4 regions of the Streptomyces sp. NPDC088387 genome follow, and region 3 is predicted to be linked to each of the others. Evidence: riboswitches for the same ligand, from Rfam matches in the RefSeq annotation. Region 3 holds a riboswitch; each other region holds the start of a gene.
What was found. Region 3 has a riboswitch for cobalamin ahead of ACIQAC_RS16565 (energy-coupling factor ABC transporter permease). Riboswitches for the same ligand answer to the same signal wherever they lie in the genome.
Positions count from the first base shown of each region.

Region 1: another riboswitch for cobalamin. It lies ahead of metE (5-methyltetrahydropteroyltriglutamate--homocysteine S-methyltransferase); the one in region 3 lies ahead of ACIQAC_RS16565 (energy-coupling factor ABC transporter permease).
Region 2: another riboswitch for cobalamin. It lies ahead of ACIQAC_RS32840 (CoA-acylating methylmalonate-semialdehyde dehydrogenase); the one in region 3 lies ahead of ACIQAC_RS16565 (energy-coupling factor ABC transporter permease).
Region 4: another riboswitch for cobalamin. It lies ahead of ACIQAC_RS39050 (cobalamin biosynthesis protein); the one in region 3 lies ahead of ACIQAC_RS16565 (energy-coupling factor ABC transporter permease).

Region 1 is NZ_JBIVNC010000005.1:111,833-119,514, reverse strand. Features, by position in the region: gene ACIQAC_RS15300 (mandelate racemase/muconate lactonizing enzyme family protein) at 1-201, opposite strand, end outside; gene ACIQAC_RS15295 (substrate-binding domain-containing protein) at 317-1,408, opposite strand; gene metE (5-methyltetrahydropteroyltriglutamate--homocysteine S-methyltransferase) at 1,608-3,920, opposite strand; cobalamin riboswitch at 4,085-4,311, opposite strand; gene ACIQAC_RS15285 (hypothetical protein) at 4,411-4,650, shown strand; gene ACIQAC_RS15280 (hypothetical protein) at 4,694-6,265, opposite strand; gene ACIQAC_RS15275 (AfsR/SARP family transcriptional regulator) at 6,434-7,682, shown strand, end outside.
Region 2 is NZ_JBIVNC010000015.1:226,513-234,194, forward strand. Features, by position in the region: gene ACIQAC_RS32820 (hypothetical protein) at 1-332, shown strand, start outside; gene ACIQAC_RS32825 (energy-coupling factor transporter transmembrane component T) at 329-1,513, shown strand; gene ACIQAC_RS32830 (ABC transporter ATP-binding protein) at 1,510-3,216, shown strand; gene ACIQAC_RS32835 (ECF transporter S component) at 3,257-4,027, shown strand; cobalamin riboswitch at 4,076-4,264, shown strand; gene ACIQAC_RS32840 (CoA-acylating methylmalonate-semialdehyde dehydrogenase) at 4,485-6,008, shown strand; gene ACIQAC_RS32845 (acyl-CoA dehydrogenase family protein) at 6,014-7,156, shown strand; gene ACIQAC_RS32850 (enoyl-CoA hydratase/isomerase family protein) at 7,153-7,682, shown strand, end outside.
Region 3 is NZ_JBIVNC010000005.1:416,537-424,218, reverse strand. Features, by position in the region: gene ACIQAC_RS16580 (energy-coupling factor ABC transporter ATP-binding protein) at 1-197, opposite strand, end outside; gene cbiQ (cobalt ECF transporter T component CbiQ) at 194-943, opposite strand; gene ACIQAC_RS16570 (energy-coupling factor ABC transporter substrate-binding protein) at 950-1,360, opposite strand; gene ACIQAC_RS16565 (energy-coupling factor ABC transporter permease) at 1,357-2,052, opposite strand; cobalamin riboswitch at 2,082-2,289, opposite strand; gene ACIQAC_RS16560 (DUF4142 domain-containing protein) at 2,513-3,277, opposite strand; gene ACIQAC_RS16555 (TetR family transcriptional regulator) at 3,485-4,129, shown strand; gene ACIQAC_RS16550 (cell division protein SepF) at 4,386-4,775, shown strand; gene ACIQAC_RS16545 (ATP-binding protein) at 4,904-6,112, shown strand; gene ACIQAC_RS16540 (nucleotide pyrophosphohydrolase) at 6,142-6,450, shown strand; gene ACIQAC_RS16535 (DUF6099 family protein) at 6,651-7,121, shown strand; gene ACIQAC_RS16530 (hypothetical protein) at 7,204-7,404, opposite strand.
Region 4 is NZ_JBIVNC010000024.1:57,769-65,450, reverse strand. Features, by position in the region: gene cobN (cobaltochelatase subunit CobN) at 1-1,876, opposite strand, end outside; gene ACIQAC_RS39055 (cobyric acid synthase) at 1,873-3,378, opposite strand; gene ACIQAC_RS39050 (cobalamin biosynthesis protein) at 3,375-4,421, opposite strand; cobalamin riboswitch at 4,521-4,663, opposite strand; gene ACIQAC_RS39045 (hypothetical protein) at 4,831-5,055, opposite strand; gene ACIQAC_RS39040 (anion permease) at 5,096-6,337, opposite strand; gene ACIQAC_RS39035 (class II aldolase/adducin family protein) at 6,590-7,309, shown strand; gene ACIQAC_RS39030 (alpha/beta hydrolase) at 7,598-7,682, shown strand, end outside.

The DNA.
Region 1 (7,682 bases), 300 kb from region 3:
CAGATGGTCCCGCAGCAGCGCCAGTACGGAGGTGCCGCCGGTGCCGATCGTGTAGGTGTAGCCGGTGCCCGTGACGCCGTCCGACGTCACCAGGTCGACCAGGACCGTCTCCTGCTTCACGAAGGACTGCACCGCGTCGGTACGGTCCGTCTCGACGGCGATGTCCGCCAGCCTGGCGGTCGCGGTCGTGATGATGCTCATCCAGCGATGTCCGTTTTCTGTGGTGGGTGCGGGCCGGTGGGGCTGGTCGCGCGGTTCCCCGCGCCCCTGCCGGGGTGGCCCGATGATGGTTCGGTGCGGGCCGTGGTGGGGCCGGTCAGCCGCAGTCGAGGAGCTTGTCGGCGAACTCCGTCTTGAGCTGCTCGGTCTTGGCCTGCCGGTCCTTGTCGTAGTCGGCCACGTTGGCCTTGTCGACGACGAAGGAGCCCGAGTCCACCTCGACGCCGGGGGTGCGCATGGCGCACTGCTCGGTCTGGAGCAGCGCGAGGGCCCAGGTGCCGACCTCGGCCTGGCCGACCGGGTTCTGTACGACGGTCGCGGCGACGGTGCCCTGTTCGATGGCGCCGAGGATCTTGGCGTCGTCGTCGATGGCGACGACCTTCGCCGCCGACCCGGTCGCCTGTACGGCGTCGGCGGCGGCGACGGCCGGGTTGTAGGCGGTGGCGACGATGCCCTGCACCTGGTCGCCCTTGGCCGCCATCAGGTCGGACACCGCCTTCTGCGCGGTCTGGAGGTCCTTGTCGATGTCGGTGATGGTCTGGAGCAGCCTGACCTTGCCGCCCGACTCGTCGACGGCCTTCTTGACCCCCTTGATCCGCAGCTGGGTGTTGGCGTCCACGTTGTTGCCGGTCACATGGACCAGGGAGCCCTTGCCGCCCATGGCCTCGATTGCCGCCTTCGTCGCCTTGTACGCGGCGAGTTCGACGTTGGTGGAGAGACAGAAGTCGGCCTCGTCCTCACCACCGGCCGGGCAGGAGCCGAGTGACGCCACGGCGAAGCCCTGCGACCTGAGGTCGGCGAAGGTCGTGTTGATGTCGGTGGGGGAGACACCGAACACCCCGAAGGCGTTGTAGCCGCGCGCGGCGAGCGTGGACAGCAGGTTGTTCTGCTTCTGCTGGTCCCACTCCGCCGTCTCGTCGAAGGTGACGTCACCGAGTCCGTACGTCTTCCCGGCGGTGTCGAGGGTCGACTTCCAGACCTGGAAGTACGGGTGGGCGCCGCCGGGCACGAGGGCCACCTTGGTCCGTGAGCCGTCCACGAGCTCGGCGCCGCCGCCGGTCCGCGCGTTCGGCGAGGCCTGGCCGTCGGCCGCGACATCGGCGTTGCGGTACGTGCAGGCCGCCGTGCCCGCGGCCAGCACCAGCGTCACCATCAGGCCGGGCAGGACGGATCTGGTCGGGAAACGCATGTCCCACCCCTTCGAAATCAGATAGGAAATTGATGCGGCGATCGTGGATCACGAACGCGGGCGCGTCAAGACTTCTGACAAAGGCAGGTGAGGACAGGCATCCCGGCGGGCCGGGGCGCGGCGGGTTGAAAATGCTATAGGAAATGAAGCCGGGGAGGGTGCCTACGCACCCTCCCCGGTGATCACCCGGCCTCCGGCGTCAGGAGGACAGCTCCGCACGGACCGCACGGGCCGCGCCCACCAGGTGCTCCAGGGAGGAGCGGGTCTCGGTCCAGCCGCGGGTCTTCAGACCGCAGTCGGGGTTGACCCAGAGCCGCTCCGCGGGGATCGCCTTGAGACCCTCGCGCAGCAGCGCCGCCGCCTCGTCGACGCCCGGCACCCGCGGCGAGTGGATGTCGTACACCCCCGGCCCCGCCTCCCGCGGATAACCGTGCGCTGCCAGCTCACGCGCGACCTGCATGTGCGAACGCGCCGCCTCCAGGCTGATCACGTCCGCGTCGAGGTCGTCGATCGCCTGCACGATGTCACCGAACTCGGCGTAGCACATGTGCGTGTGGATCTGCGTGGCCGGACGGACCCCGCCGGTGCTGAGCCGGAAGGCCTCCGTGGCCCACGCCAGATAGGCGGCGCGGTCCGCGGCCCGCAGCGGCAGCGTCTCCCGCAGCGCGGGCTCGTCGACCTGGATGACCGAGGTCCCGGCCGCCTCCAGGTCGGCCACCTCGTCGCGCAGCGCCAGCGCCACCTGCCGGGCGGTGTCCCCGAGCGGCTGGTCGTCACGGACGAACGACCAGGCCAGCATGGTGACCGGCCCGGTGAGCATGCCCTTGACCGGCCGGTCGGTCAGCGACTGGGCATACGTCGTCCAGCGCACGGTCATCGGCCGCGGACGGGAGATGTCGCCGGCCAGGATCGGCGGACGCACGTACCGGGTGCCGTACGACTGGACCCAGCCGTGCTGCGTGGCGAGGTAGCCGGTGAGCTGCTCGGCGAAGTACTGCACCATGTCGTTGCGCTCGGGCTCGCCGTGCACCAGGACGTCGAGGCCGGTCTTCTCCTGGAAGGCGACGACCTCCTGGATCTCGGCCCGGATCCGCTCCTCGTAGCCGGCCGTGTCGATCCGGCCCGCGCGCAGGTCGGCGCGGGCGGCCCGCAGATCGCCGGTCTGCGGGAACGAACCGATGGTCGTGGTCGGCAGCAGCGGCAGCCCGAGGTGCGCGCGCTGGGCGCCGGTGCGCTCCGGATACGTCTGGGAGCGGCGGCCGTCCGCCTCCGTCACCGCGGCGGTGCGGGCCCGCACGGCCGGGTCCCGGGTGATCGGCGAACCGGCGCGGGAGGCCAGGTCGGCCCGGTTGGCGGCGAGCCCGGCCGCGATGGCGTCGGTGCCCTGAGCGAGCCCCCTGGCCAGGGTGACGAGCTCGGCCGTCTTCTGCCGGGCGAACGCGAGCCAGCGCCTGACCTGCGGCTCGATGTCCCGCTCGGCGGACGCGTCGAGCGGCACGTGCAGCAGCGAGCAGGAGGCGGCGACGTCCACCCGGTCGGCCAGACCCAGCAGGGTGCCGAGTGTGGACAGCGACTTCTCCAGGTCGTTGACCCAGATGTTGCGGCCGTTGACGACCCCGGCGACCAGCCGCTTGCCCGGCAGCCCGCCGACCGCGGCGAGGGCGTCGAGGTTGGCGGCGGCGGCCTCCGTGAAGTCGAGCGCGAGCCCTTCGACGGGCGCCTTCGCCAGCACCGGCAGGGCGTCGCCGAGCCGGTCGAAGTACGAGGCGACCAGCAGCTTCGGCCGGTCGGTGAGGGCGCCGAGATCGCGGTAGGCGCGCCCCGCGGCGTTCAGGTCGGCCGGGGTGCGGTCCTGCACGAGGGCCGGCTCGTCGAGCTGCACCCACTCGGCGCCCGCCGCCCGCAGATCGGCGAGGACCTCGCCGTACACGGGAAGCAGCCGGTCGAGCAGGGTCAGCGGGTCGAAGTCGGCGGCGACACCCGGCGCCGGCTTCGCGAGCAGCAGATAGGTGACCGGGCCGACGAGGACGGGCCGGGCGTCGAGGCCGAGCGCGAGGGCTTCCTTCAACTCGGCGACCTGCTTGGCGGAGTCGGCCGAGAAGACGGTGTCCGGGCCCAACTCGGGGACCAGGTAGTGGTAGTTCGTGTCGAACCACTTCGTCATCTCCAGCGGCGCCACGTCCTGGGTGCCGCGCGCCATCGCGAAGTAGCCGTCCAGCGCGTCCGCGTCGACGGCGGTGCGGTGCCGTGCGGGGATCGCGCCGACCATGACGGTGGTGTCGAGCACGTGGTCGTAGAACGAGAAGTCACCGGTGGGCACCTCGTGGATGCCGGCCTCGGTGAGTTGGCGCCAGTTGCTCCGGCGGAGTCCGGCCGCGGTGTCCCGGAGGGCGTCCGCGGTGACGCGGCCCTTCCAGTACCCCTCGATCGCCTTCTTCAGTTCCCGGTTCTGGCCCTGACGGGGGTAGCCGTACACGGTGGCCCGTGCTGCCGCGGCTGCGGGCTTGGTCACGGAGATCTCCTTCGCGAGATGAATCCCTGAGATCCCGGCGACGGGACGAGGGCGCGAAGGGGAGACGAACCAGTCGGAACCGAACGTGCGCGGCATGGCACGGTCGTCCGTCCGGTGTGTACGCCGACCCGCCCACGAGGTCACCGAGATGTCCGCGTACGGGGTACCGGACGCGGGCAGTTGGCAGGTCTTCGGACTCGCGGGCACGCCCCCCTTCCATCAGGAGGACACCTACTGGCCGTCGCTTCCCAGGCCCCTGTGTGGAGCCCAGTGCGTATGACGGCGGTCGTTCCCGCTCACCGCTGCGGGGCAGTCCCGGATTCCCACCGGGTTCCCTCTTGCGACGCATCCCGTCTGGCGGACGGGGCGAACCAGCTGCGTCGGCCAGCCTACGGGCTGACGTCGCACAGGCAAGCGCGATGTCCGGCATCCGGATGGTGAGCTGGGCCACCAGGCGTGGTACCGGTCCCCTTCCCGGCTGCCGGGAGCGGTGGCCCACGGGCTGTGGCGGGGCGACCGCGGCGCCCGGATCATGGCGATCCTGTGCTCGTTCGGACCGTTGCTCACCACCGAGGGCCGGACCATCGCGGGCCCCCTCGTGATGGTTCTTCTGCTCACGGCGCCCAGGTCGTCCCGGGCCTGGTTCAGCCCGGAACCGCCGGACGCGAACCGGTTCGTCGACGAGTACGGTGACGACGAGGACGACGGGTTGGCGGCGGGCCGGGGCTGAGCGCGGGGCCGGGTGGGCACGGGGCCGGGTGGGTGCGGGCGGGTCACACGGTGATCTTGACGGCTTCGAGCCGGCGTTCGTTCTCCATGGCGCCGCCGAAGACGAAGTTCGGTCGCGGGTCGGCGCAGCCCTGGCTGCCCCAGTCGAAGCCGCTGACCTTGGCGCTGGGGCAGACCCGGCCGCTTCCGACGTTGATGGCGAAGCCCGTCATGTACTTGGCGGACGTCTTGCCGATGTAGATGTTCTTGCCGTCGCCCGTGATCGCGCTCCAGCTCGGCTGCCACCTGCCCTCGCCGTTGGTCGAACCGGAGTTGTACAGGACGGCGTTGGCGGCGGAGCCGTTGACGCCGTGCACCGCGATGTTGAGGGCCTTGATCGGCTTGTTCTGGCCCGTCGTACCGGCCAGCGTGCCGTCGCACACGGGCTTCTGCCAGCCCGTCCCGGACACGTACGCCCGGTAGCAGATGTGCCGCCCGGCGGGGTCCTGCCGCGCGAGCCGCCGGACGGCGGTGGCGGCGGTGTCGACCGCGGGGTCCGCGGTCACCGTGGTGGTGCTGCGCGGAGCCGTCTCGGTGACCGTGGGCCCGCCGGCCGCGGGCAGCGCGGGCTCGGAACTCCCGGCGGTCTTCTTCGGCTTCGGGCTCTTCGACGGCGAGGGCGACGCGCTCGGCGACGACGGCGCGCTGACCGACACCGAGTACGTCGGCGTGGCCTCCGGCGAGGGGCTGCCGCTCGTCGGGGCGCCGGCCCGGGCCGACTGCTGCTGGGTGTCGTCGCCCGATCCGCCGCTGCCGAGGACCACCAGAGACACGATGACGATGCCCGCGACGGCGAGTGCGGCCGGCGCGACGATCAGCGGGCGCTGGAGCAGCCCCGACGGGGTGTACTCGTCGTCCGACTGCCGGCCGCCGTTCCCACGGTCGAGCCGTCTGACCAGCGGGGGGAAGGCGGTGCGGGTGGGGGTGGGGGGTGGTGACAGGGCCGGTTCGTAGGCGTCGTCGGCGTCGTGGTCGTCGTGTTCCGGCTCGTGGTCCGGGTCCGGGTCCGGGTCCGGTGCGAGGTCGGAGGCGGGCGGGGGCGGGGGCGGGGGCTCGGGAAGTGTGTACGACTCCTCGTCGAAGGTGTCGAAGGTGTCGAAGGTGTCGACTGTGTCGAGGGCGTCGTCGGCCGGAAGGGGTTTGGCGGCGGGGAGTTCGTCGTCCTCGTCCCACTCTTCGAGGACAAGGGGGTCGGCTTCGGGGCCCGTGTCGGCGTCGTCGGGATCAGGCGCGTCCTTGCCCTCGCCCTCGTCCTCGCCGTCCGCCTCGGCCACCTCGACGGCGTCGAAGTCCGCCTCGTCCGTGTCCCGTTGCTCCAGCAGCCTGCTGGAGCCGTCGGGAGCGACCTCGACATGGGCCACGTATCCGGCCGCGGGGTCCGAGACGGTCGCGGTCACCGGGGTGTCCAGCGCACGTGCGCGCGCCTGCAACGCGTCCAGGATCGCGGCGTCGCCCGTCTCCCCCTCCGGCACCCGTACCGGCACACCGTCGATGGCGGCCGTGCCGTCGCCGGAGACGACCACCGCGAAGTGGTCGTCCGCCGTGATCGGCTCGTCGCTCTCTTCACCCCGGCCCATGCGCATTCCCTTCCGATGCCGCGGAGATCTCCGACGTCCTCCGCGCTACCGCAACGGCCCGCGCACACCGAACGGTTCAACGCGTACGACAGGAAGTACCGGCGGAGCCACGCCGACCACGGTGGTACCCCTCCGCTGATGTGTTCGGATCTCGATAGAGTCCACCGGGTGAACGCTCCCGAAGAGTTGGTGAGTTTCGCCCTGCTGGGTCCGGTCAAGGCCTGGCGCGGCGGACGGGAACTGGACCTCGGTTCGCCCCAGCAGCGCATCGTGCTGGCGGCCCTTCTGTTACGGCGGGGGCGCCCCGTCACGCTGCACGAACTCCTGGATGCCGTCTGGGGAGAGAAACCGCCGACAGCCGCCGTGTCCGTGCTGCGGACCTATGTGTCACGGCTCCGCAAGGTGCTCGAACCGGGGCGCGCCGCCGCCGGGTCCGCACCGGTGATCGTCTCGGTGGGCAACGGATATCTCGCCCGGGTGCGCGACGACGCGCTGGACCTGACCGTGTTCGAGCAACGGGTCGCACAGGCAAGGAGGTTGAGGGCCGCGGGCGAGCCCGCCACCGCCGCGGAGCTGCTGCGCACCGCGCTCGACGCGTGGCAGGGCGCGGCGCTCGCCGGTCTGTCGGGACCGTTGGCCGAGTCGGAGCGCTCACAGCTGAACGAGGTGCGGCTGGCCACGCTGGAGACCCGGATCGACATCGAGGTCGGACTGGGCCGGCACGCCGAGGTGATCCCCGAACTGATCTCACTCACCGGCGCGCACCCCCTGCGGGAGGCGCTGAGCCGGCAGCTCATGCTCGCGCTGTACCGGTCCGGGCGGCAGGCCGAGGCGCTCGCCGTCTACCGCGGCACACGGCACACCCTGATGACCGAGCTGGGCATCGAACCCGGGGCGGACCTGCGGTACCTGCACGACCGGATCCTGGCGGCGGACGAGTCGCTGCTGGGTGACCGCCCGACCACGGCCAACGGCCGGCCGGTGGCCGACGCCGCGTCCACGGCCGACAACCAGCCCACGGCGTACGACAAGCCCGCAGCCGGCGACAAGCCCACCGTCGGCCACGCCCCATCGCGATCTCCGGAACCGGAACCAGAACCGCAACCGGAGCCCACGCCCGGCGACCCGGCCGAACCGCGTCCCCCCGCCGCCCCCCGCGCGGCCCGCCCCGCCCAACTCCCCGCCGATCTCGCCACCTTCGTCGGTCGGCGGACCGAACTGAACCTGGTGCGGGCCCTGTTGCCGAAGGACGCGAGCCCTCCGGCCACGGTGGTGATCAGCGCGCTCGGCGGTATGGCCGGCATAGGCAAGACCGCCCTGGCCGTGCACTGGGCCCACGAGGTCGCCGACCGCTTCCCCGACGGACAGCTCTACATCAACCTGCGGGGCTTCGACCCCACGGGCTCGGTCGCGGCGC
Region 2 (7,682 bases), on a different contig from region 3:
TTCCCCCGGACGTCGACACCGGACCACGCCCCGACCGGCCGGAGACCAAGGCACCCGGGCACACGACGACAGAGCCGGACGAGCCGAAGAGGTCCCCGTCCAAGAAGCCCAAACCGAGGGACAGCCCGGAGGCGAGCCCCAGCACCTCCGCGCCTCAGTCGGCCGCCGCCACGCCCTCGCCCGGCAGCGCCGAGGTCGTCGACGCCGCGCCGGCCGCCGACGCCCCGCACGACACGGGCTCGGTCGCACCCGTGGTGGCCGGTGCCGCGCTGGTCGTCCTCATCGGCGGTACGGCGGCCTTCGTGGCCCGCCGTCGCCGCCGTATCGAGTGACCCGGGTGGCCCGTACGGCGGCCGAGGCGCCCGCCGTGCCGTCCGGACCCGCTCCGGACCGGGGCGGCCGGCGTCTGCCCCGCACCCTCCATCCGCTCGCCTGGTGGGTGTGGGCGCTCGCGCTCGCCACCGCCGTCAGCCGCACCAACAACCCCCTGCTGCTTTTCCTCGTCCTGGTCGTCCTCGGCTACGTCGTCACGGCCCGCCGCACGGAGGCGCCCTGGGCACGCGGCTTCAAGTACTACCTGTACCTCGCGCTCACCGTCGTGGCGATCCGTGTCGTCTTCCGGGCCGTCTTCGCCACCGGCATCACCCCTCACGACCACTTCCTGTTCGCCCTGCCGCACATCCCCACCCCGGACTGGTACGCGGGAATCCGGATCGGCGGCCCCGTCTCCCTGGAGGCCGTCCTGTCGGCGGCCACCGACGGGCTGCGGCTGGCCTGCATGCTGTGCTGCATCGGCGCCGCCAACACCCTCGCCAACCCCAAACGCGCCCTGCGGGTCCTGCCCGGCGCCCTCTACGAGCTCGGCGTCGCCGTCACCGTCGCCATCAGCGTGGCACCACAACTCGTGCAGAGTGTGCAACGCGTCGCCCGCGCACGGAAGTTGCGCGCCGGCCGCACCAAGGGCTTCAAGGCACTGCGCGGCATCGCCGTCCCCGTCCTGGAGGACGCCCTCGAACGATCCCTGCGACTGGCCGCCGCCATGGACTCCCGCGGCTACGGCAGGGCCGGCACCGCCACCCGCGCCTCCCGCCGCATCACGGGTGCCCTGATGCTGCTCGGCATGTGCGGACTGTGCGCCGGGGCGTACGGCCTGCTCGACGCGACCGCACCCGCCTTCTTCGGCCTGCCCGCCATGCTCCTCGGGGCCGCGCTGTGCGTGGGCGGGCTGCGCCTGGGCGGCCGTCGCGTCACCCGCACCAACTACCGCCCCGACCCCTGTCGCCTGCCGGAGTGGGCGGTGGCCGGCAGCGGCGTCGTCGCCGCCGTACTGCTCTTCACCAACCTCGGCTACGACCCCGCCCAGCTCAACCCCACCTTCTACCCACTGACCTGGCCCGACCTGCCCCTGGTGCCGACCGCCGCGATCCTGCTGGCCGGAGCCGCCGGGTTCCTCGCCCCGCCACCCCAGGTCGGCCCGCCGCCGGGCCCCGCCAAGAGAGCCGCCACCCCGTGATCACCTTCGACCAGGTCACCATCGAGTACGACACCGCGCCCGAACCCGCCCTGCGCGATCTCGACCTCACGGTGGAGGAGGGTGAACTCTGCCTCGTCGTGGGCCACACCGGCGTCGGCAAGTCCACCCTCCTCGGCGCCGTCAACGGACTCGTGCCGCACTTCACCGGAGGCACCCTCTACGGCCGGGTCGTCGTCGACGGCCGCGACACCGCCCACCATCCGCCCCGCGAACTCGCCGATGTCGTCGGCGTGGTCGGCCAGGACCCGATCGACGGGTTCGTCACCGACACCGTCGAGGAGGAACTCGCCTACGCCATGGAGCAGTTGGCGATCCCTCCGGCCACCATGCGCAAACGCGTCGAGGAGACCCTCGACCTCCTCGGCCTCGCCGACCTGCGCCATCGCGCGCTGTACGAACTCTCCGGCGGCCAGCAGCAACGGGTCGCCATCGGATCCGTCCTCACCGCCCATCCCCGGGTCCTCGTCCTCGACGAACCGACCTCGGCACTGGACCCCACAGCGGCCGAGGAGGTCCTGGCCGCGGTCACCCGCCTTGTGCACGACCTGGGCGTCACCGTCCTCATGGCGGAACACCGCCTCGAACGCGTCGTCCAGTACGCCGACCGTGTCATCCACCTCCCCGGCGACGGCCGTGCCCTGATCGGCCCACCTGCCGACATCCTCCGTACGGCGTCGATCGCCCCGCCGATCGTGGAGCTGGGGCGCGCGGCGGGCTGGTCCCCGCTGCCGCTGTCCATCCGCGACGCCCGGCGCGCCGCCGCACCCCTTCGCGCCCGGCTGGCGGAGCGGGCACCGGCGCCGGTGCGGCGAACCGAAGCGGGGGACCGGCACAGGCTGCTGACCGCGCGCGGCGTCACGGTCGCCTACCGCGGGGTGCCCGCCGTGCGGGAGGTGGACCTCGATCTGCACACCGGTGAGGTGACGGCGTTGATGGGCCGCAACGGCTCCGGGAAGTCGTCGCTGCTGTGGGCCATCCAGGGCTCGGGTCCGCGCCGCGCGGGGACCGTCAAGGTGAGCGACTCCGCGGGTGCGAAGGTGGGCGACTCCGTGCGCGGGAGTGCGAAGGCGACCGGTTCCGGAGGGGGCACCGATCCGCACGCCGTGCCCGCCGCACAGGCCCGCCGGCTCGTCGGACTGGTTCCCCAGACCCCCGCGGACCTGCTCTACCTGGAGAGCGTCAAGGCGGAACTCGACCAGGCGGACACCGAGTCGGGGTCCGCCGTGACCGCACGGGACGTCCTTGACCGGCTCGCGCCCGGCATCGACGACGCCACCCACCCGCGCGACCTCTCCGAGGGGCAGAAACTCGCCCTGGTCCTCGCCATCCAGGTCTCCGCCGCGCCCCGGATCGTGCTGCTCGACGAACCGACCCGCGGACTGGACTACCGCGCGAAGACCGAACTCATCGGTGTGGTGGACGCGTTGGCGGCCGAGGGCCGGGCGGTCGTCATCTCCACCCACGACGTCGAGTTCGCCGCCCGCGCGGCCGACCGGGTCGTGGTGATGGCCGAGGGCGACATCGTCGCCGACGGCCCGACCACGGAGGTCATCGTCTCCTCACCGGTCTTCGCCCCGCAGACCGCGAAGATCCTGGCCCCGCTGCCCTACCTGACGGTCGGCCAGGTCGAAACGGCACTCGCGGCCGAGGACCGGAAGGAGGGTGACCGTGACCAGACGTGAAGCGGCGGCGATCCGGCTCGGCCCGCGCGTGGGGATCGTCATGACCCTGGCCGCATTCCTCGGGCTTGTGGCCTTCTTCTGGCCCTTCGTCGTGGCCCCGGGGAAGCTCGGCTCCAACTACGCGCCCCCGCTGATCTTCGGGGTTCTCCTGCTCCTGGTGCTGTGCGTGGTGCTCTCGGAGATCGCCGAGGGCGGCATCGACTCCAAGGCGCTCGCGATGCTCGGTGTGCTCTCCGCCGTCAACGCGGCCCTGCGCCCCCTGGGTGCCGGAACCGCCGGCATCGAGACCGTGTTCTTCGTCCTCGTCCTCGCCGGCCGGGTCTACGGCCCAGGCTTCGGGTTCGTGCTCGGCTGCACCTCGCTGTTCGCCTCCGCGCTCATCACGGGCGGAGTCGGGCCCTGGATGCCGTACCAGATGTTCGGCTGTGCCTTCGTCGGGATGCTCGCCGGCTTCCTGCCCCGGGCCACCGGCCGCCGTGAGGTGCTGATGCTGGCGGTGTACGGATCCCTCTCCGGGTATCTGTTCGGCTTTCTGCTCAACCTGTCCTTCTGGCCGTTCTCCCTGGACCCGAACAGCTCCATCGCCTATCTGCCGGGACTGCCGTTCACCGAGCAGTGGCAGCGCTACATCGCCTTCGACATCGCCACGTCCCTCGGCTGGGACACCGGCCGGGCGGTCACCAACTTCGTCTGTGTACTGCTCGCCGGTCCCGCGGTGCTGACCACCTTCCGACGGGCCGCGCGCCGCGCCCGCTTCCGCGCCCCGGTGCGGTTCGCCGAGCCACGGACGGCCGCGCCGGAAAAGCCCTGACCCGGCACAACACGGCACCGGGCTCGCCCGGGGTGGATTTACTAGGACGTCCAACTATATAGTCGCGGCAGAAGGCCCGCGGTGCAGGGAAGCCGGTGTGATTCCGGCGCGGTCCCGCCACTGTGACCGGGGAGTACGCCGTCGAGCAGGACGCCACTGACGAGCACGAAGTCGGGAAGGCGGACGGCGCGCGCTGATCCGGGAGTCAGGATACCGGCCGCGGGATGTTCCGTGTTGTCCACGAGGATGGAGCTGACACGCATGGCACCGGTGTGCACCCACGACCCCGGCGGACTTGGCGGGCGGGCTCCACGGCCCCACCCGCGTCCGGCCGTCACAGCCTGACGGTCCCCTCGCCATACGCGATCTCGCGCCGCCCCCGCACCCGTACGCCACCGCGTCCGGACGCGGCGGTCCCGCGCGCCGTCCCGGATCACCTGACGAGAGCAGGCCATACATGATCCGCGCACAAGACCGCGCCTCCGCGCGCGAGTTGACGCACTTCATCGGCGGCAAGCACACCCCGGGAACCTCGGGGTCCTACGCCGACGTGTACGACCCCAACACCGGCGAGGTACAGGCCTGCGTGCCCCTCGCCAGCCGCGCCGAGACCGAGGCGGCGATCGCCGACGCCGCGCAGGCCCAGCACGAGTGGGGCGAGTGGAATCCGCAGCGCCGGGCCCGAGTCCTGCTGCGCTTCCTCCAACTGGCCGAGCAGGAGAAGGACTCCCTGGCCCGGCTGCTCTCCGCCGAGCACGGCAAGACCGTCGCCGACGCGCACGGCGACCTCCAACGCGGCCTGGAGGTGGTGGAGTTCGCCGCCGGGATCCCGCATCTGCTCAAGGGCGAGTTCACCGACAACGCCGGCACCGGCATCGACGTCCACTCGCTGCGCGCGCCCCTGGGCGTCGTCGCGGGCATCACCCCGTTCAACTTCCCCGCCATGATCCCCCTCTGGAAGGCCGCCCCCGCCCTGGCCTGCGGCAACGCCTTCCTTCTCAAGCCCTCCGAGCGCGACCCCTCCGTACCGCTGCGGCTCGCCGAACTCTTCCTGGAGGCGGGCCTGCCGCCAGGTGTCCTCAACGTCGTCAACGGCGACCGCGAAGCCGTCACCACCCTCCTCGAAGACCCCCGCGTCGCCGCCCTCGGCTTCGTCGGCTCGACCCCCGTCGCCGCGCACATCTACGCCACCGCCGCCGCCCACGGCAAACGCGCCCAGTGCTTCGGCGGCGCCAAGAACCACATGATCGTGATGCCGGACGCCGACCTCGACCAGGCCGTGGACGCCCTGATCGGCGCCGGTTACGGCTCGGCGGGCGAACGCTGCATGGCCATCTCGGTCGCCGTGCCCGTCGGCGAACAGACCGCCGACGCACTGGTCGCCCGCCTCAAGGAGCGCATCGCCGGGCTCCGCATCGGCCGCAGCGACGACCCCGAGGCGGACTTCGGCCCGCTGGTCGGCCCCGACGCCCTCGACCGGGTCCGCTCCTACGTCGACCTCGGTGTCGAGGAGGGCGCCGAACTCGTCGTCGACGGGCGCGACTTCAGCCTCCCCGGCCACGAGAACGGCTTCTTCGCCGGAGCCTCCCTCTTCGACCGCGTCACCCCCGCCATGCGCATCTACCAGGAGGAGATCTTCGGCCCGGTCCTCTCCGTGGTCCGCGCCACCGACTACGAGGAGGCCCTGCGCCTGCCCAGCGAGCACGCCTACGGCAACGGCGTGGCGATCTTCACCCGCGACGGCGACACCGCCCGCGACTTCACCCGCCGGGTCAACACCGGAATGATCGGCGTCAACGTGCCCATCCCGGTACCCGTCGCCTACCACACCTTCGGCGGCTGGAAGCGCTCCGGCTTCGGCGACCTCAACCAGCACGGCCCGGACGCCATCCGCTTCTACACCCGTACGAAGACCGTCACCTCGCGCTGGCCCGCCGGCCTCAGGGAAGGCGCGAGCTTCACGATCCCGACGATGGGGTGAGCGCGATGACCCTGCTCACCGAGGACCAGCAGGCCCTCGTCGAGACGACCCTCGACTTCGCCCAGGACCACCTCGCCCCGCACGCCCTCGACTGGGACCGCGACAAGCACTTCCCGGTCGACGTCCTGCGCAAGGCCGCCGGAATCGGCCTCGGCGGTGTCTACGTCCGCGAGGAGTCCGGCGGCTCCGGCCTCACCCGGACCGACGGCGTCCTCGTCTTCGAGACCCTCGCCTCCGGCTGCCCCTCCATCGCCGGCTACCTCTCCATCCACAACATGGTCGCCTGGATGGTCGACCACTACGGCGACCCCGCCCAGCGTGAACGCCGGCTGCCCCGTCTGTGCGCGATGGACGACCTCGCCGCGTACTGCCTGACCGAACCCGGCAGCGGCTCCGACGCCGCCGCCCTCACCACCCGCGCGGTCCGCGACGGCGACCACTGGATCCTCACCGGAGTCAAGCAGTTCATCTCCGGCGCGGGCGCCGCCCGGCTGTACGTCGTCATGGCCCGCACCGGCGGTACCGGGGCCGGCGGGGTGTCCGCGTTCCTCGTCGAAGGTGACGACCCCGGACTGTCCTTCGGCGCCAACGAACACAAGATGGGCTGGAACGCCCAGCCCACCCGCCAGGTCATCCTCGACGAGGTCCGCATCCCCGGCGACCGGCTCCTCGGCCGCGAGGGCGAGGGCTTCCGCATCGCCATGAACGGTCTCAACGGCGGCCGCCTCGGGATCGCCGCCTGCTCACTCGGCGGCGCCCGCAGCGCCCTCGACCGCAGCCTCGCCCACCTCGCCGACCGGGAGGCCTTCGGCCGCCGCCTCCTGGACGCCGACGCGCTGCGCTTCCGGCTCGCCGACATGGCGACCGAACTCGCCGCAGCCCGAGCCCTGGTCCAGCAGGCCGCCGCCGCCCTCGACCGGGGCGACGCCCGGGCGCCGTACCTGTGCGCCATGGCCAAGCGGTTCGCCACCGACACGGGCTACTCCGTCGCGGACCGGGCGCTCCAGCTGCACGGCGGCTACGGCTACCTCCACGAGTACGGTATCGAGAAGATCGTCCGTGACCTGCGGGTCCACCGGATCCTGGAAGGAACCAACGAGATCATGCGTGTCATCGTGGCCCGCGGTATGACGGAGGCGTTCGCATGACCGGCACCGACGAGGTCGGGGCAACCGGCGCGAGCGACGCCACGGAATCCGTCCTGCTGCACACCGAGGGACGGGCCGCCCACATCACCCTCAACCGGCCGAGGGCCCTCAACGCCCTCACCCACGCCATGGTCCGGCGTATCGACGCGGCGCTCACCGCCTGGGAGCACGACCCGGCCGTACGGACCGTCGTCATCAGTGGCGCGGGGGACCGGGGCCTGTGCGCGGGCGGCGACATCCGTGCCATCCACGCGGATGCCCGCTCCGGCGGCGGCACGGCCTCCGCCGCGTTCTGGCGCGACGAGTACCACCTCAACGCCCGTATCGCCCGCTACCCCAAGCCCTACGTCGCCGTCATGGACGGCATCGTCATGGGCGGTGGCGTCGGAGTCTCCGCGCACGGCAGCGTCCGTATCGTCACCGAGCGGTCCAGGATCGCCATGCCCGAGACCGGCATCGGCTTTGTGCCCGACGTCGGCGGCACCTACCTGCTGGCGCTCGCACCCGGCGAACTGGGCACCCATCT
Region 3 (7,682 bases):
ACCGTCAACTCCCCGGCGTGCGGCCGCAGTCCGCCGCTGAGCAGCCGCATCAGCGTGGTCTTGCCACTGCCGTTGCGGCCCAGCAGCGCCAGCGCCCGGCCCGCCCGGACCTCGAAGTCGAGCCCGGTGAGCACGGCGGGCCCGTCCTCGTAGGCGAAGGACGCGCCCCGCAGGGCGACGAGAACGGGCTCGCTCATGACAGCGGCCTTTCCAGTACGAGGGCCAGGGCGGCCAGCGCGAGCAGCAGCGCGACGCTCACGACCGTGAAGGGCACCGAGACACGGGCCTCCGGGACGAGGACCCGCAGCGTGCCGTCGTAGCCGCGTCCGGCGAGCCCGGACTGGAGGCGGGCCGCCCGGTCGAAGGACCGGACGAACGCGGTGGCGCCGAGCCCGGCCAGCGAACGCCACTGGGCGGCCCGGGTGGTGTGGCCGAGCCGCGCGGCCTGCGCGTCCCGGATCCGCCGCACCGAGTCGAGCAGCAGAAAACTCATCCGGTACGTCACCAGCGCCACGTCCACCACCGGCGCGGGCACCCCCGCCCGGATCAGCCGGGGCAGCAGGTCGGACATCGGCGTGGTGAACGCGAACAGCAGCACGCCCAGCGAGGCCGCCGAGGTCCGCAGCAGCAGCTCACCGGCGCGCACCGGCCCGTCGTCGGCGAGCGCGAGGAATCCGCCGCCCCCGCCGACCTGGACGAGCAGCGGCAGCGCGCCGGTGACACAGAAACCCAGCGGCACCCGGTAGGCCCGCCACAGCTTGCGGCCCGGCACCCCGGCCGGACCCAGCAGCACCACCAGCGCGGTCACCAGCACCAGGGCCGCGCCCGGCCACGGCGGCAGCGAGATCGCCAGCACCGTGAGCCCCAGCCCGAGCACCGCCTTGTCCACGGGGTGCCGGCGGCGCCAGCGGCTGCTGTGCGCCGCCGCGTCGATCGGCAGCACGCCGGCTCAGACCTGCCCGGCCGGACCGGCTGCGCTCCCGCTCGGCTCCGCGTCACCGGCGGCCGGGGTCCGGGCGCCGGGGGTCCCGGCACCGGTCGGTCCGGCGCCGCGCAGCGCCCGCTCCTCACCCTGCCGCCGGCCGCGCCGGATGCCGAAGTAGTAGGCGAGCACACCCGCGCCGAGCGCCGCCTGAAGGGCGAACAGCGCGGACTCGATCTCCCCCGACGGCGGTTCGTACAGCGGCGAGAACCAGGGCTCGTAGTCGGGGTCGATCTCGGTGATCGCCGTCTCCGCCTCCGCGTCGGCGCCCGTGAACGGCTCCTCCTTGTGGTCGCCGAGACCGAACACCAGCGGAATCACCGCGAGCGCGGCCACCGCGAGCAGCAGCAGGGCGTTGATCCTCGTGTTGCGCTTCATCGGGCCGCCACCGCCTCCTGCTTCGCACCCTTGGTCAGCAGCACCCCCAGCCGGGTCAGCTCACCCTTGCTGGACTGCACGAGCAGCCGCATCACCAGCACCGTGAGCAGGCCCTCGCTGACCGCGAGCGGGATCTGGGTGACGGCGAAGATGGAGCCGAACTTGCCGAGCGCGCCCAGGAACCCGCTGCCCGGGTCGGGGAAGGCGAGCGCCAGCTGCACACTCGTCACGCAGTACGTGGAGAGGTCGGCGACGAACGCGCCGAAGAACACGGCGGGCATCAGCGGCACGTCGAAGCGCCGCAGCACCTTGTAGACGGCGTACCCGGCCCACGGTCCGACGATCGCCATCGAGAAGACGTTGGCACCGAGTGTGGTCAGACCGCCGTGGGCGAGCAGCAGCGCCTGGAACAGCAGGGTGATGGTGCCCAGGACCGCCATGATCGGGGGCCGGAACAGGATCGCGCCGAGGCCGGTGCCGGTCGGGTGGGAACAACTCCCGGTGACGGACGGCAGCTTCAGCGCGGACAGGACGAAGGTGAAGGCTCCCGAGGCTCCGAGGAGCAGAGTGCTCTCCGGGTGCTCCCTGACCTCACGGGTGAGAGAACGGACTCCGTGGACGACGAACGGCGCCGACGCTACGCCCCAGGCGATCGCGTGCGCCGGAGGCAGAAAACCCTCGGCTATGTGCATGGCTCAGCAGACCCTCTCCAGCACCTCGTGGATGGACGACGCACCTTGGCCGGTCTCCTGGCTGACGGGTACCACCGCCCGTGCTCCGCCTTCCCGGGCCGGACCCCGTCGTGGTGAGACGGAGGCTGTTCCCAGTGGCTGCCCCTGAGGGCTGGAGCCGGACTTCCCGATCACAGTGGCGAGGGCCGCACCGGCATCACACCGGATTTCCCGTTCACCAAGGCGTGGCGACAGTAGTGCGCGGATCGGGGTGGTGACAAGCGGGGCATCGGGGGCGCATCGAGGGCGCACGCCCGCGATGACGTCAGGGTTTCGGCATCGCCCGCCGGGCCCACGGGGCAACCGGAACACGCCCGACCGGGCCCCGCAGGCGCGGGACCCGGTCGGGGAGGGGATCAGCCGGGGAGGGCGTCAGCTGGGACGGGCGTCAGCTGGGACGGGGGTCAGCTGGGGGAGGGGGTCAGCCCACCTGGCCGCTCGGCGGTGCCGAAGGGGTCGGGCTCGGTGCCGGGTTGGCCGTGCGCACGTTGAGGTCCGGGCGCGGTTCGAGCACCAGGACCGGGGTGCCCGGCTGCGGGGGCGGCGGGGTCAGCTGGTCCTTGGGCAGGTTGGGCGGCGCGGTCTGCTGGAAGTTCACCTGCTCGTGGTTCACCATCCCGGTCTTCTCCAGGATCGTGATGTGGTCGAGCACGGTGTCGTTGGCGAGGTCGGCCAGCTGACGGACCAGCGAGTTCCGGGTCGTACCGCGTATCTTGGCGACCACCGGGAAGATCTGACCGTGCGTCACCCGCATGATCTGGGTCGCGGTCGAGTCGAACGTCTTGCCGTTCTCCGCCGCCGCCGTCTGTACGAACTGCTGCTGCTGCGGGCTCGCCTGGTTCGGCAGCGTGATGTTCAGCTGCGGGGCGATCTCACGGCACAGCTTGTCGAGTCCGGCGTGACCGACGATCAGATGCGCGCCGGCCTCCTTCATCTCGGGCGTGGTGCCCTTCTCCATGGTGATCTCACCCAGCGGGTACTCCCAGAGCCCGGCGGCCCGGACCTTCACCACGAAGTCACGGTCCGCCTCGGTGAGCGGCCCCCACTGGGTGTTGGCGATGATCCGGTTCTGGTCACTGGACGTGTTCTCGACACCCAGCATGGCCGGATAGGCGAGTGCGGTGAGGGTCAGACCCATGGCACCGAAGACGAAAAGGCTTCCCACCTTGGTGCGTGAGATGGGCATGCGACCTCCTGACGGGAACGATTCGTACGACAGTAGATACGGGCGCGGGGTGCCGAAGCGTCAGTGGAATCCGTGATTTTCCCCGCCCGGCCTGTGCGGTGCGTCACACCCCCGCGAGGCGGGCGCGGTGACCTGCGGTTAACTGGGAGTACGTGCCGTTCGTCCGGCACGTGGTGTGCCCGTATCCGATCCGCTGAGGTTGTGCCCGTGACCAAGCCCGTGGCCCGTGAGCCGCAACGACGCAACGCCCGGTCGAACAGGGCGCGCATCCTGGCCACGGCCCGCCGGGAGCTCGGCCGCGATCCCGACATCACGCTGGAGGAGCTGGCGCGCGCCTCCGGAGTGGTCCGGCGCACCCTCTTCGGTCACTTCCCGGGGCGCGCGGCCCTCCTTGAGGCGCTGGCGGAGGAGGCGCAGGAGGCGATGCAGGGCGCGCTCCACGCGCAGCGCCTCCAGGACGAACAGCCCGAGCGGGCGCTCGCGATGTTCACGTTCGCCCTGTGGCCGGTGGGTGACCGCTACCGGATGCTCCTGGGCCTGGCCCGCCGCGACCTGGGCACCGAGCGGGTCGCCGAGATCCTGGCGCCGGCCAGGTCCGCGGTCGCCGGGGTCCTGGAGCGCGGCCAGCGCGAGGGCGTCTTCCACACCCACCTCTCGCCGGGTGCCATGAGCGCCGCGCTGGAGGGCCTCACCATCGCCCTGCTGGAGTGCGTCAACACCGGGGAACTGGCGGAGGACGACGGCAGCGCGGTCGCCCTCGCCGAACTGATCGCGGCCGGTGTGCCCGAACCCCGGGCCCGCGCGGTGGTGGCGGAGGTCCGGCCGCCGGCCCCGGCCGAGGACAACGCCTGAGCCGTACGAGCCGTACGAGAGCCATACGAGCCGTACGAGCCTTACGAGTTGTACGAGCCTTACGGGCCGCGAGCGCGGGAGTGGAGGTCCGGAGGAACGGGTACGGCCCTGTGGGGCGGCCGCCGACGGACGGGACGGAAGAGGTCTTCTGACACGAGTCCGGTCGCACACCGTGTCGCTGTTGGGCCGAACGGGTGACTTGCCGTAAGAATTGGCTGGTGCAGGGGACGAGGACGAGGCAGATCGGGGGGAGCCGGTGAACAGGCGCGATGTCACCGATGAACAGTGGGAGGGGCTCGCCCAGGTCGTACCGCTGCGAGGACGTGACGCCTGGCCGTCCGCGGTCGGTCACCGTGCCCTGCCGGACGCCGAGACCGAGGCCCGCCGCCGGTTCGTCGTGCTCAGGATCAATGTGTTCGCCGACGCCCGCGAGGTCGCCGAGACGCTGATGGCGGGTATTCCGGTCCTGCTCGACCTGACCGGCGCCGAGACCGATGTCGCCAAGCGGGTACTGGACTTCAGCACCGGTGTGGTCTTCGGCCTCGCCAGCGGAATGCACCGTGTCGACCGCAACGTCTTTCTGCTCACGCCCCCGGGGACCGAGGTGCAGGGGCTGATGGCGGGCGTCGGGGTGCCGGGGGTCTGACCCGGAGGCCCGGGGGCCCGGAGGCCCGTCCGAGCCGGCCGTGTTCTGGGGGCGTGTGGTCGCCCGTTCGTAGGAAGGTGCCCCAGCCGGAACGGTTCGCCTCGGCGGGCCGGTCCTACGTTCCCGGTATGGCCGTGTCCCCCGGAACCTCCCCGTCCCCGCACCCTGCCGAGGGCCCCGCGGCCGCGACACCCACCCCACCGGGGCAGGAGGGCGAACCCGCGGGCGCCCGCCCCCGTCTCACCGAGCTGCGGCTCGCCGCGTTCGCCGGCCACCGCGGGGCCGGATTCCCGCTCGGCGCGGTCACGTTGTTCGCCGGGCCCAGCGGCTGCGGGAAGACCACCGCGCTACGGGCGTACGAGGCACTCGCCCGGCTCGCCGGGGGCGCGGCGCTCGGCGACACCTTCGCCGACCCGGCCGCCTGCGTCCCCGAACGGGCCCGGCCCGACGCCCAGCGCCGCCGGGGTTTCCGGATCGGCTGCACGGCCGACGGCCCCGAGGGACCGGTCCGGCTCGACGTCGCCGTACAGGCCGAGCCCGGTCTGCGGATCGTCGGCGAACGGCTCACCGTCGGCGGGCTGGTGCTCCTGGAGACCGCGCTGCGCGATCCGAGCCGCCGTACCGTCCAGGCCGCCTGGCACACGGGGGGCTCGGCGGCCGTCACCCGCGCACCCCTGCCCGACGACCGGCTCGGCACCCCGTTGTTGCCGCTGCGGGTGGCCGGCAAGACCGACGGACAGCGCCATGTCCTCGCCGCCGCGGAGCAGATGGTGGTGGCCCTGCGGTCCGTCTTCCCCGTGGACCCCCGCCCGCACCGGATGCGCGACCCGGTCCCGACCGGCTCCGGACGCCTGCTCGGCGGCTGCGACAACCTGGCCGACGTGCTCTGGCGCACCCGTTCCGAGTGCGGCAGACGGCACGCCCGACTCGTCGAGGCCGTGCGCGCCGGATGCGCGGGCGAGGTCGCCGACGTGCTCGCCGAACCGCACGGACCGGCCACCGTCCGCGCCCTCCTCGACCGCGGCGCGGGTCCGCGGACCGACTTCGCCCGGCTCGGCGACGGCGAACTGCGCTATGTCGCCCTCGCCCTGGTCCTGCTCACCGGCCCCGGCGTCCTGGAGGTCGACCCGGCCGGCGAGGTGCCCGCCGCGCTCCAGTCGCTGACCGTGCTCGCCGACGGCCTCGACCACTGTCTCGACCCGCGCCAGCGCACCGAACTGCTGCGGCTCGCCGTCGAGATGGGCCGGCGCGGGCACATCCGCTGTGTCGGCGCGGTGAGCGACGCGTCCTGGGCCGGCGGGACGGACGGCGTCACGGTGGTACACCTTGATCCGTGACTGGAGAACGTGAAGAACGCCGACCCGACATGGCCGCGCTTCAGCGCAGGCTGGCCGAGTTCGCGGCCGCGCGGAACTGGCAGCAGTACCACACCCCGAAGAACCTGGTGACGGCGCTGAGCGTGGAGGCGTCCGAACTGGTCGAGATCTTCCAGTGGCTGACGCCCGAGGAGTCGGCGCGGGTCATGGAGGACGCGGACACCGCCCACCGCGTCAACGACGAGGTCGCCGACGTGCTCGCGTATCTGCTCCAGTTGTGCGAGGTGCTCGGCGTCGACCCGCTGGCCGCGCTCGACGCCAAGATCGACCGCAACGAGTCGCGGTTCCCGGCACCCTGAACCCGGAATCGGGACAACTCGGGGAATCGGCTCGTCCGTTATCACTCTCCGTAGTTCAACTACGGCCTGAATCCGAATTGTTGTCCGCAGATTTCCGTCTTCCTCTGGCTTTTCGTCTCACACCCATTCACTCTGGGTAGTGGAGAACGGAGTTCGGGCGGGCGCGCGGACCAGGCGCGTCGAAACAAACGGGGTGGCCCATGGACGCTCTGCGGCTCATCGTGACGAGCCGGCGCGCACTGGCGGCAAGCGGCGACATACCCGAGATCATGACGGAGGTGTGGCAGGCACAGTCCCTGGCACAGGCGATCGGCAGCAGGCTCGCGGTCTACGGCCCGCCCGAGCTGCGCGGCGAGGCGCTCGGTCTGACCGAGCTGGCGGGCCGGGGCTGCGGGGTGCTGGACGAGCCGCGGCTCGGCCTCGATCAGCTCCGCGCCGCCCAGCTCACGGAGCTGGGCGACGCCCGGCAGGCGCTGATGTACCTCGGCGGACTCCTCGGCGAGGTGGGTATCGCCCTCGTCGGCGTGGCCTGTTCCGCGGCCGACGAGGGGACGTACTGGCAGTGCATGGAGGCCATCGACGCGGCCGACGAGTCCCGCGACCGGGTGCGGGAGATGCTGCGCAGGCTGGCGGACCGGGAGTCGGTCGTACCCGAGCGGGAGGCGGGCTAGGGCGGGACGCCGTCGGTGATGGGAGCCTTCGAGCGGCGTCGGGCGATGCGGAGGGTGCGTTCGCGTGGCGTCCGGCGGGTGCTCACACGCCGGACGCGCTGAGCCCCTTCCCGTCGCCCTCGGGCGTCTCCGTGCCGTGTCCGTCGCCGCCGCCCGCCGCCTGGAGGTCCGCGTCCAGGGCGTTGAGGTCGGCGCTGAGCGCGGCCATGAGTTCCTCCATCTGCTGGAGCAGCCCCTTCGGCCGGCCCGGCCCGCCTTGCTGCGGCACGGTTTCTTCGGACATGACGGCCTCCTCGGCCCGTGGCCCCCGGAGGGGGCCGATGCGGGTGACGCCCCGGAGCCGAACGGCCGGTGCGGGCGCCGGGCGGTCCGGCTCCGCCCGAGCCAACGATCACCGGGAGGGCCGGTCACTGGGGCGGGCGCCCACCGGCGACGGGGTTGACGAATTTCACCCGACCGAGGACGACCGAGGACGACCGGGCTGGAGGCGGACGGCCGCCGCGCGGCCTGCGGAGAGAGGGGCAGGTGCGGGCGTCCGCCGCCACAAGGGGCAGGATGGCG
Region 4 (7,682 bases), on a different contig from region 3:
CCGGCTGGTCGTCGACATGCAGGTCGTGGTGGAGCTCGGCGGCCTTCACCAGCGTCCAGATCTGCGCGCGGACGGCCGGCGCCTTCGTCGGGTCCAGGTCCGAGACCAGCGCGTACTCGTCGAGCAGCTGCTCCAGCTTCGCCAGATCGCCGTAGGTGTCCGCACGCGCCATCGGCGGTACGAGGTGGTCGACCACGGTGGCGTGTCCGCGCCGCTTGGCCTGGGTGCCCTCGCCGGGGTCGTTGACGATGAACGGGTAGACCAGCGGCAGTTCGCCGAGCACCGCGTCCGGCGCGCAGCCGCCGCTCAGCCCGAGCCCCTTGCCGGGCAGCCACTCCAGCGTGCCGTGCTTGCCCATGTGCACCACGGCGTCCGCGCCGAAACTGTTCTCCAGCCAGCGGTAGGCCGCCAGGTAGTGGTGGGAGGGCGGCATGTCGGGGTCGTGGTAGATCGCGATCGGGTTCTCGCCGAAGCCGCGCGGCGGCTGGATCATCACCACGACGTTCCCGAACTGGAGGGACGCGAGCACGATGTCGTCCCCGTCGACGTACAGCGAGCCCGGCGGCTCGCCCCACGCCTCCAGCATGCCCTCCTTGAGCGCCGGTTCGAGCTTGTCGAACCACGCCCGGTAGTCCGCCAGCGGCACCCGCGCGGGCGCCGCGGCCAGCTGGTCCTCGGTCAGCCACTCGACGTCGTGCCCGCCCGCCTCGATGAGCCGGTGGATCAACTCGTCGCCGCCGGACGGATATCCGCTCACCCCGTACCCGGCCTCCCGCAGCGTGTCCAGGACCCGCACCGCCGACGCGGGGGTGTCCAGACCGACCGCGTTGCCGACCCGTGAGTGCTTGGTCGGGTAGGCGGTGAAGACGAGCGCGATCCGCTTCTCCGTGTTCGGCTTGTGCTTCAACCGCGCGTGTCGTACGGCGATCCCGGCCACCCGGGCGGCCCGCTCGGGGTCGGCGACATACACCGGCACGTCGTCCGGCCCCTGCTCCTTGAAGGAGAACGGCACGGTGATCAGCCGCCCGTCGAACTCCGGGATGGCGACCTGCATCGCCGCGTCCATCGGCGACAGCGCCGCGTCGGACTTGTCCCAGGCCTCCCGCGACGACGTCAGACACAGCCCCTGGAGCACCGGCACGTCGAGGTCGGCAAGCGCCCCGATGTCCCAGGCCTCCTCGTCACCGCCGGCCGACGCCTGCGAGGCGTGCGTGCCACCGGCGGCGAGCACGGTCGCGACGAGCGTGTCGGCCCGGCCGAGGATCTCGTACAGCTGCGGATCGGCGCCGCGCAGCGAACCGCAGTACACGGGAAGGGCGTTGGCGCCGCGCGCCTCGATCGCGTCGCAGAGCGTGTCGACGAAGGCGGTGTTGCCGCTCGTCTCGTGCGCCCGGTAGAAGAGCACACCGACGGTCGGCCGCCCCTCCTCGTGGGCGCGCTCGCCGTGGACGCCGAACTCGGGCATCTTCCGCGGCTCTTCGAAGCCCTCACCGGTCAGCAGCACGGTGTCGGACAGGAACCGGGCCAGCTCGGTGAGGTTCCCGGGCCCGCCCTCGACCAGATACCGCAGGGCCTCGGCGACCACCCCGGCCGGCACGGACGACTCGGCCATCAACTCGGCGTCGGGCACGGCCTCCCCGCCGAGCAGCACGGTCGGAACCCCGGCCGCCCGCAGCGCGGCCAGTCCGTCCTCCCAGGCCCGCTTCCCGCCCAGCAGCCGTACGACGGCGATGTCCGCCCCGTCGAGCAGCGCGGGCAGCTCCTCGGTCACGTGTACGCGGGTCGGGTTGCCGATCCGGTAGGGGGCGCCGGAGGCACGCGCCGCCAGCAGATCGGTGTCGGCGGTCGACAACAACAACACAGTGCCAGTGGTCATACGGGCGCTCCCGGTGGAATGAAGGGCAGTCCTTGCGGCGCGCCGGACTCGATGAGCCGCCACAGCGCGTCCGTGTCCGCGTGCTGTTCGATGAGATCGCCGAGCCGGTCGAGCTGCTCCTCGCGCAGCGCGGCGAACGTGGTGTCGGGTGCGGGCACAAAACGCCGGCCCGCGGCGGCGGCCACCTCGCGCAGGAACGCCCGCCGGAACCCGTCCGACTCCAGGGAGCCGTGCCAGTGCGTGCCCCAGGTCTGACCGACCCGGCACCCACCCAGGAACGGGGTCCCGCCCACGACATCGGCGACCCCGTGATGGATCTCGTACCCGGCGACCGGCTCCCCGAGGGCCTCGCCGACCGGCCGCGTGAGGGTCTTCTCGCGCGCGAACCGCACCCGCACCGGCAGGATCCCGAGCCCGTCGACATGACCGGCCCGGCTCTCCACGTCGTCCTCGATGTGCTCGCCGAGGAGCTGGAAGCCGCCGCAGATGCCGAGCGTCGGCAGCCCCTCGGCGGCCCGCCGTGCCAGCGCCCGCGCGAGCCCCCGGTTCCGCAGCCACTCCAGGGCCTTCACCGTGCCCCGGGTGCCGGGCACCACGACCAGGTCCGCGTCGGCCAGTTCCTCCGGCCGGTCCACGAACCGCACGACCACACCGGGTTCGGCGGCGAGCGCGTCGACGTCCGTGAAGTTCGACATCAGCGGCACGGCACAGACGGCGACCCGCAGCACGTCCTCGCCGACGGGCGGCGCGACCACGGACTCCCGGACGGTCCCGCGCAGCGAGACGCGGAGCCCGTCCTCCTCGTCGATGCCGAGCCCGTGCCGGAACGGCAGCACGCCGTAAGTGGGCCGCCCGGTGAGCCCCTTGAGCATGTCGAGCCCGGGTTCGAGTAGGGAGACGTCCCCGCGGAACTTGTTCACGAGGAACCCGGCGACCAGCTCCTGGTCCTCCGGCGACAGCAGGGCGACGGTCCCGAAGAAGGACGCGAAGACGCCACCCCGGTCGATGTCACCGACCACCAGCACGGGGAGCCGGGCGTTCCTGGCGATCCCCATGTTCACGATGTCGGTCCGCCGCAGATTGATCTCGGCCGGACTGCCGGCCCCCTCACAGATCACCGCGTCATACGTGCCCCGCAGTTCGGCAAGACAGTCGAGCACGGTCCCGAGCAACTGCTCCTGCCGCCCGCCGTGATAGCCCCGGGCAGTCATCTCCCCCACGGGCTTCCCCATGAGCACAACCTGACTGCTCCGGTCACCGCCGGGCTTCAGCAGCACGGGGTTCATCAACGCGGTCGGCTCCACCCGGCAGGCCTGCGCCTGCATGGCCTGGGCCCGCCCGATCTCGGCACCTTCCCGGGTGACGAAGGAGTTGAGCGACATGTTCTGCGCCTTGAAGGGCGCGACCCGGACCCCCCGCCGAACCAACCACCGACAGATCCCGGCGGTCACCACACTCTTCCCGGCATCAGAGGTGGTCCCGGCAACCAGCAGCCCCGTCACGCGGCACCTCCGGCGGTCTGCTCGCGCTGCGTGCTCGGCACCGGCTGTGGGCAGGCGTTGCGCAGGGCGACGGGGAGGGTGGGCACAGCCCCCAACGCCGGGTGCCGCTGCAACCGGCCCCGCAGCAGCGCAGCCCCCGCACTGACGCCGAGCGCCATCCACTGCACGCGCCGCGACAACCGCACGGCACGTTCCACGTCGGCCATGGCGACCGCCCGCCCGGAACGATTCAGCACAGGCCGCCGCTCAACCCGCCCCGCGTACGACAAGGTCCCGCCGAGCCGTACCCCCAACGCCCCCGCGAACGCCGCCTCGACAACCCCGGCATTGGGACTCGGATGCTCGGCGGCATCGGCACGCCAAGCCCGTACAGCCCCCACCCGATCCGCCCCGGCGACCACAGCGAGCACCCCGGTGAGTCGCGCCCCGGGCCACCCGGCCACATCGTCCAGCCGGGCCGAAGCCCACCCGAACCGCCGGTACTTCACCGACCGGTGCCCCACCATCGCGTCCAGCGTGTTCACGGCCCGGAACCCGAGCAGCCCCGGCACCCCACCCACGGCCCCCCACACCAACGCCCCCACCACCGCGTCGGACGTGTTCTCGGCGACGGACTCGACCACAGCGCGAGCGATCCCGTCGGCGTCGAGCGCCTGCGGATCCCGCCCGCACAGATGCGGCAACCGTGCCCGCGCCCCCTCGACGTCCCCGGCCTCCAGCGCCCGCCCGATCGCCCGGGCCTCCCGCCCGAGGGAAGTCCCGCCCACGACGGCCCAGGTGGCGGCACCGGTCAGCGCGACGGACGCGGCGGGGGAGGACCGTACAACGCGCGCGGCGACGGCACCCAGAGCCACGGCACCGCCCGCGCACACGGCGGTGTGCAGCGCACCCCACCCGCGGTGGTCGCGCCACAGCAGACGTTCCACGGCACCGGCGGCCCGCCCGAAACCGGCGACCGGATGCCCGCGGCGGGGATCGCCGAGGAGCAGGTCACCGAGGAGCCCGGCGGCGGCGCCGTACGCGAAGACGCGATCGGCACCCATCGGCTCAGCCGGCCGTGCGGTCAGGAAGTGTCCTGGTACGGAATCTCGTTCGGCAGCCGAGCATGGCGATATGTCCTCACTCAGGGTGTCCGCGCCCTGATTCGACGAGACCGGCGGTGAGAGTTCCTGGCTCCCGGGGGTTTCTTCCCCGGTGACAGTGGCGGGACCGCGCCGGATTCACACCGGCTTCCTCTTCTGCCGCCGTACATGGCCCCGGCAGTCCACCACGGGGTTGGAAGACCCGTCAACTTGCCGTTGACCTGCGAAGGGAGAGTGTGCTGAGGCCCACACCGCCCCTGTCGGAAACACCGCCGAGGGCGGGTACGGAACCATGTCCCGTACCCGCCCTCGCGGTCTGCCGCTGTGCCGCCGCCGGGCGACGATCGTGCCGCCGGGCGAGATCGTGCCGTCAGGCGACGATCAGATAGATCCCGTACGCCACCGCCGCCGCGCACGCCGCGAAGCACGCGTACGCGCCGGTGACCGCGAGCGCCGCGCCGCCGCCGGCCTGCGCGACCGCGCGCTCGCGGCGCGACAGACCCATCACGCCGAGGGTGAACAGGCCGACGAGGGCCACGGTGACCACGAGGCTGACGCCGAAGACGGAGCCGAGTGCCGCCCAGTCGATCTTCATGCTGGTGTGTCCTTGGGGGAGTGGGGAGGGGTGGGCGGGCTCAGACGCCGGCGCGTGGCGCCGCGGCGTCGGCGGAGGCGGCCGGGACGGCCGGCGCGGGCAGGGTGGCGGCCAGTTCGTCGGCCGGGCCCGCGGGCGGCGGGGTCACGGCGGCGATGGCGGCGGTGACCACGCCCGGCTCCTCGGTGCCGTTGACGTTGGTGTGGTCGACGACCTCGCGGCGGGACAGCTTCCAGATCCAGGCGCTGGAGCCGATCAGGAACGCGGCCACGAACCCGGTGCCCCAGGCCCCGAAGCCGGTCACCCACTCGGCGACCGCGCCGACCAGCGCGGCGGCCGGCAGCGTCAGGCCCCAGGCGATGAACATCCGGGTCGCCGTGGACCAGCGGACCACACCGCCCTTGCGGCCCAGGCCCGCGCCCATCACCGAACCCGAGACGGAGTGGGTGGTGGAGAGGGAGAAACCGAGGTGCGAGGAGGCCAGGATGACCGTCGCGGCGCTGGTCTGGGCGGCGAAGCCCTGCTGCGGCTGGAGATCGGTCAGGCCCTTGCCCATGGTGCGGATGATGCGCCAGCCGCCGAGGTAGGTGCCGAGCGCGATGGCCAGGCCCGCGGAGAGGATCACCCAGGTGGGAGGGTCGGAGTCGGGGGCGAGGCTGCCGCCGGCGACCAGGGCGAGGGTGATGATGCCCATCGTCTTCTGCGCGTCGTTGGTGCCGTGGGCCAGCGAGACGAGGCCCGCGGAGGCGATCTGTCCGGCCCGGTAGCCCTTGGCGGCGGCCTTGCCGTCGGCCTTCTTGCCCAGGGTGTAGGTGAGCCGGGTCGCGAGCATCGCGGCGAGGCCGGCCACGATCGGGGCGGCGATCGCCGGGATCAGCACCTTGGTGACCAGCGCGTCGCCGTGCACGGCACCGACGCCGGCCGAGGCGATGGTGGCGCCGATCAGACCGCCCATCAGGGCGTGCGACGAGGAGGACGGCAGACCCACCAGCCACGTCAGCAGGTTCCACAGGATCGCGCCGACCAGGGCGGCGAAGATGACCTCCGGCTGGATACCCGACTCGTCGACGAGCCCTTTGGAGATCGTGTTCGCGACCTCCACGGAGAGGAAAGCGCCCACGAGATTGAGGACGGCGGACATCGCCACCGCGATCTTGGGTCTCATGGCGCCGGTCGAGATGGTCGTGGCCATCGCGTTCGCTGTGTCGTGGAAACCGTTCGTGAAATCGAACGCGAGAGCAGTGACCACCACAATCGCGAGGATCAGCGAGAAGCTTTCCATTTACCCAGGCATTCGTTCGAAGGTCATCGGCCGGATGAACCTAAGTAACCCAGATGAACGACGGGTGAACTGAAGGGGGATCCGTGGTTGCCGGGGTGGGTGGTTGACGTTCCGTTTTCCCGGGACCGAACCCGGTACCGCACACACACCCCGTGTGCCGCACGGACCACACCCGCGTCGCGACCCTCCCCGGCCGCTCCGAGGACGCCCGAAGAGACTCTGGTCACTTTCCTTTGCTGGCAGGATCGCGCCATGGCTGAGCAGCGACAGGACCAGCGGGACCCACGGGACCCACGGGGCGACCGGAACGACGCGCGACGGGCAAACGAGGCGGAGGCGGAAGCCTGGGAGGCGCTGGTGGCGACGGCGCGCCGCACGGTCACCGACGGCCTGGTGGTCGGCACCTCCGGCAACGTCTCCGTCCGCGTCGACGACACCGTACTCGTCACCCCGTCGGGAGTGCCGTACGACCGCCTCCGCCCCGACGACATCACCGGCGTCGACCTGGACGGCCGACAGGTCCTCGGCACGCTCGTCCCGACCAGCGAGCTGCCCATGCACCTGGCCGTCTACCGCGCCACCGACGCGGGCGCCGTCGTGCACACCCACGCCGTCCACGCGACCGCCGTCTCGACCCTGGTCCAGGAACTCCCGACGATCCACTACATGACCGCGGCACTCGGCGGCCCCGTCCGCGTCGCCCCCTACGCGACCTACGGCACGAAGGAGCTGGCCGAGAACATGCTCCGCGCCCTCGCCGACCGCTCCGGCTGCCTCCTCCAGAACCACGGCACCGTCACCTACGGCACCACCCTCGACCAGGCCTACGACCGCACAGCCCAACTGGAATGGATGTCCCACCTCTGGCTGACCGCCTCCGCGATCCCGGACCGGACCCCCACCCTCCTGACCACCCCCCAACTAACAGAAGCAACCCAAAAAATGCACACCTACGGCCAACACCGCCCCTAGCCCCCACCCAGGGCCGCGGGAAACTGCGCATCGTTATGAGGGGCGCGGGGAACTGCGCGATCTTTTCGGCGGCCGAGGAAACGGCACATCCTCTCGGACGGCACGGCGAGCCCACCCAGGGGCGCGGGGAACTGCGCGACCAGCCACAACAAGCCCGCACCCGCACTCCACACCTTCAAAGGCAACACCTTCAAGGGCAACACCTTCAGGGGCAACGGGCCGGGCCCGAACCAACCCCGGCCACCCCTCCCACTGGCCCCAAAGAAGATCGGCCAGGACACTGGACCCGTGCGCACTGTCAAAGCGACGGCCACAGCCGTCACCGTAGCCCTGGCAGCCGGCGCGGCAAGCGTGGCCGCCGGACGGCTCGCCA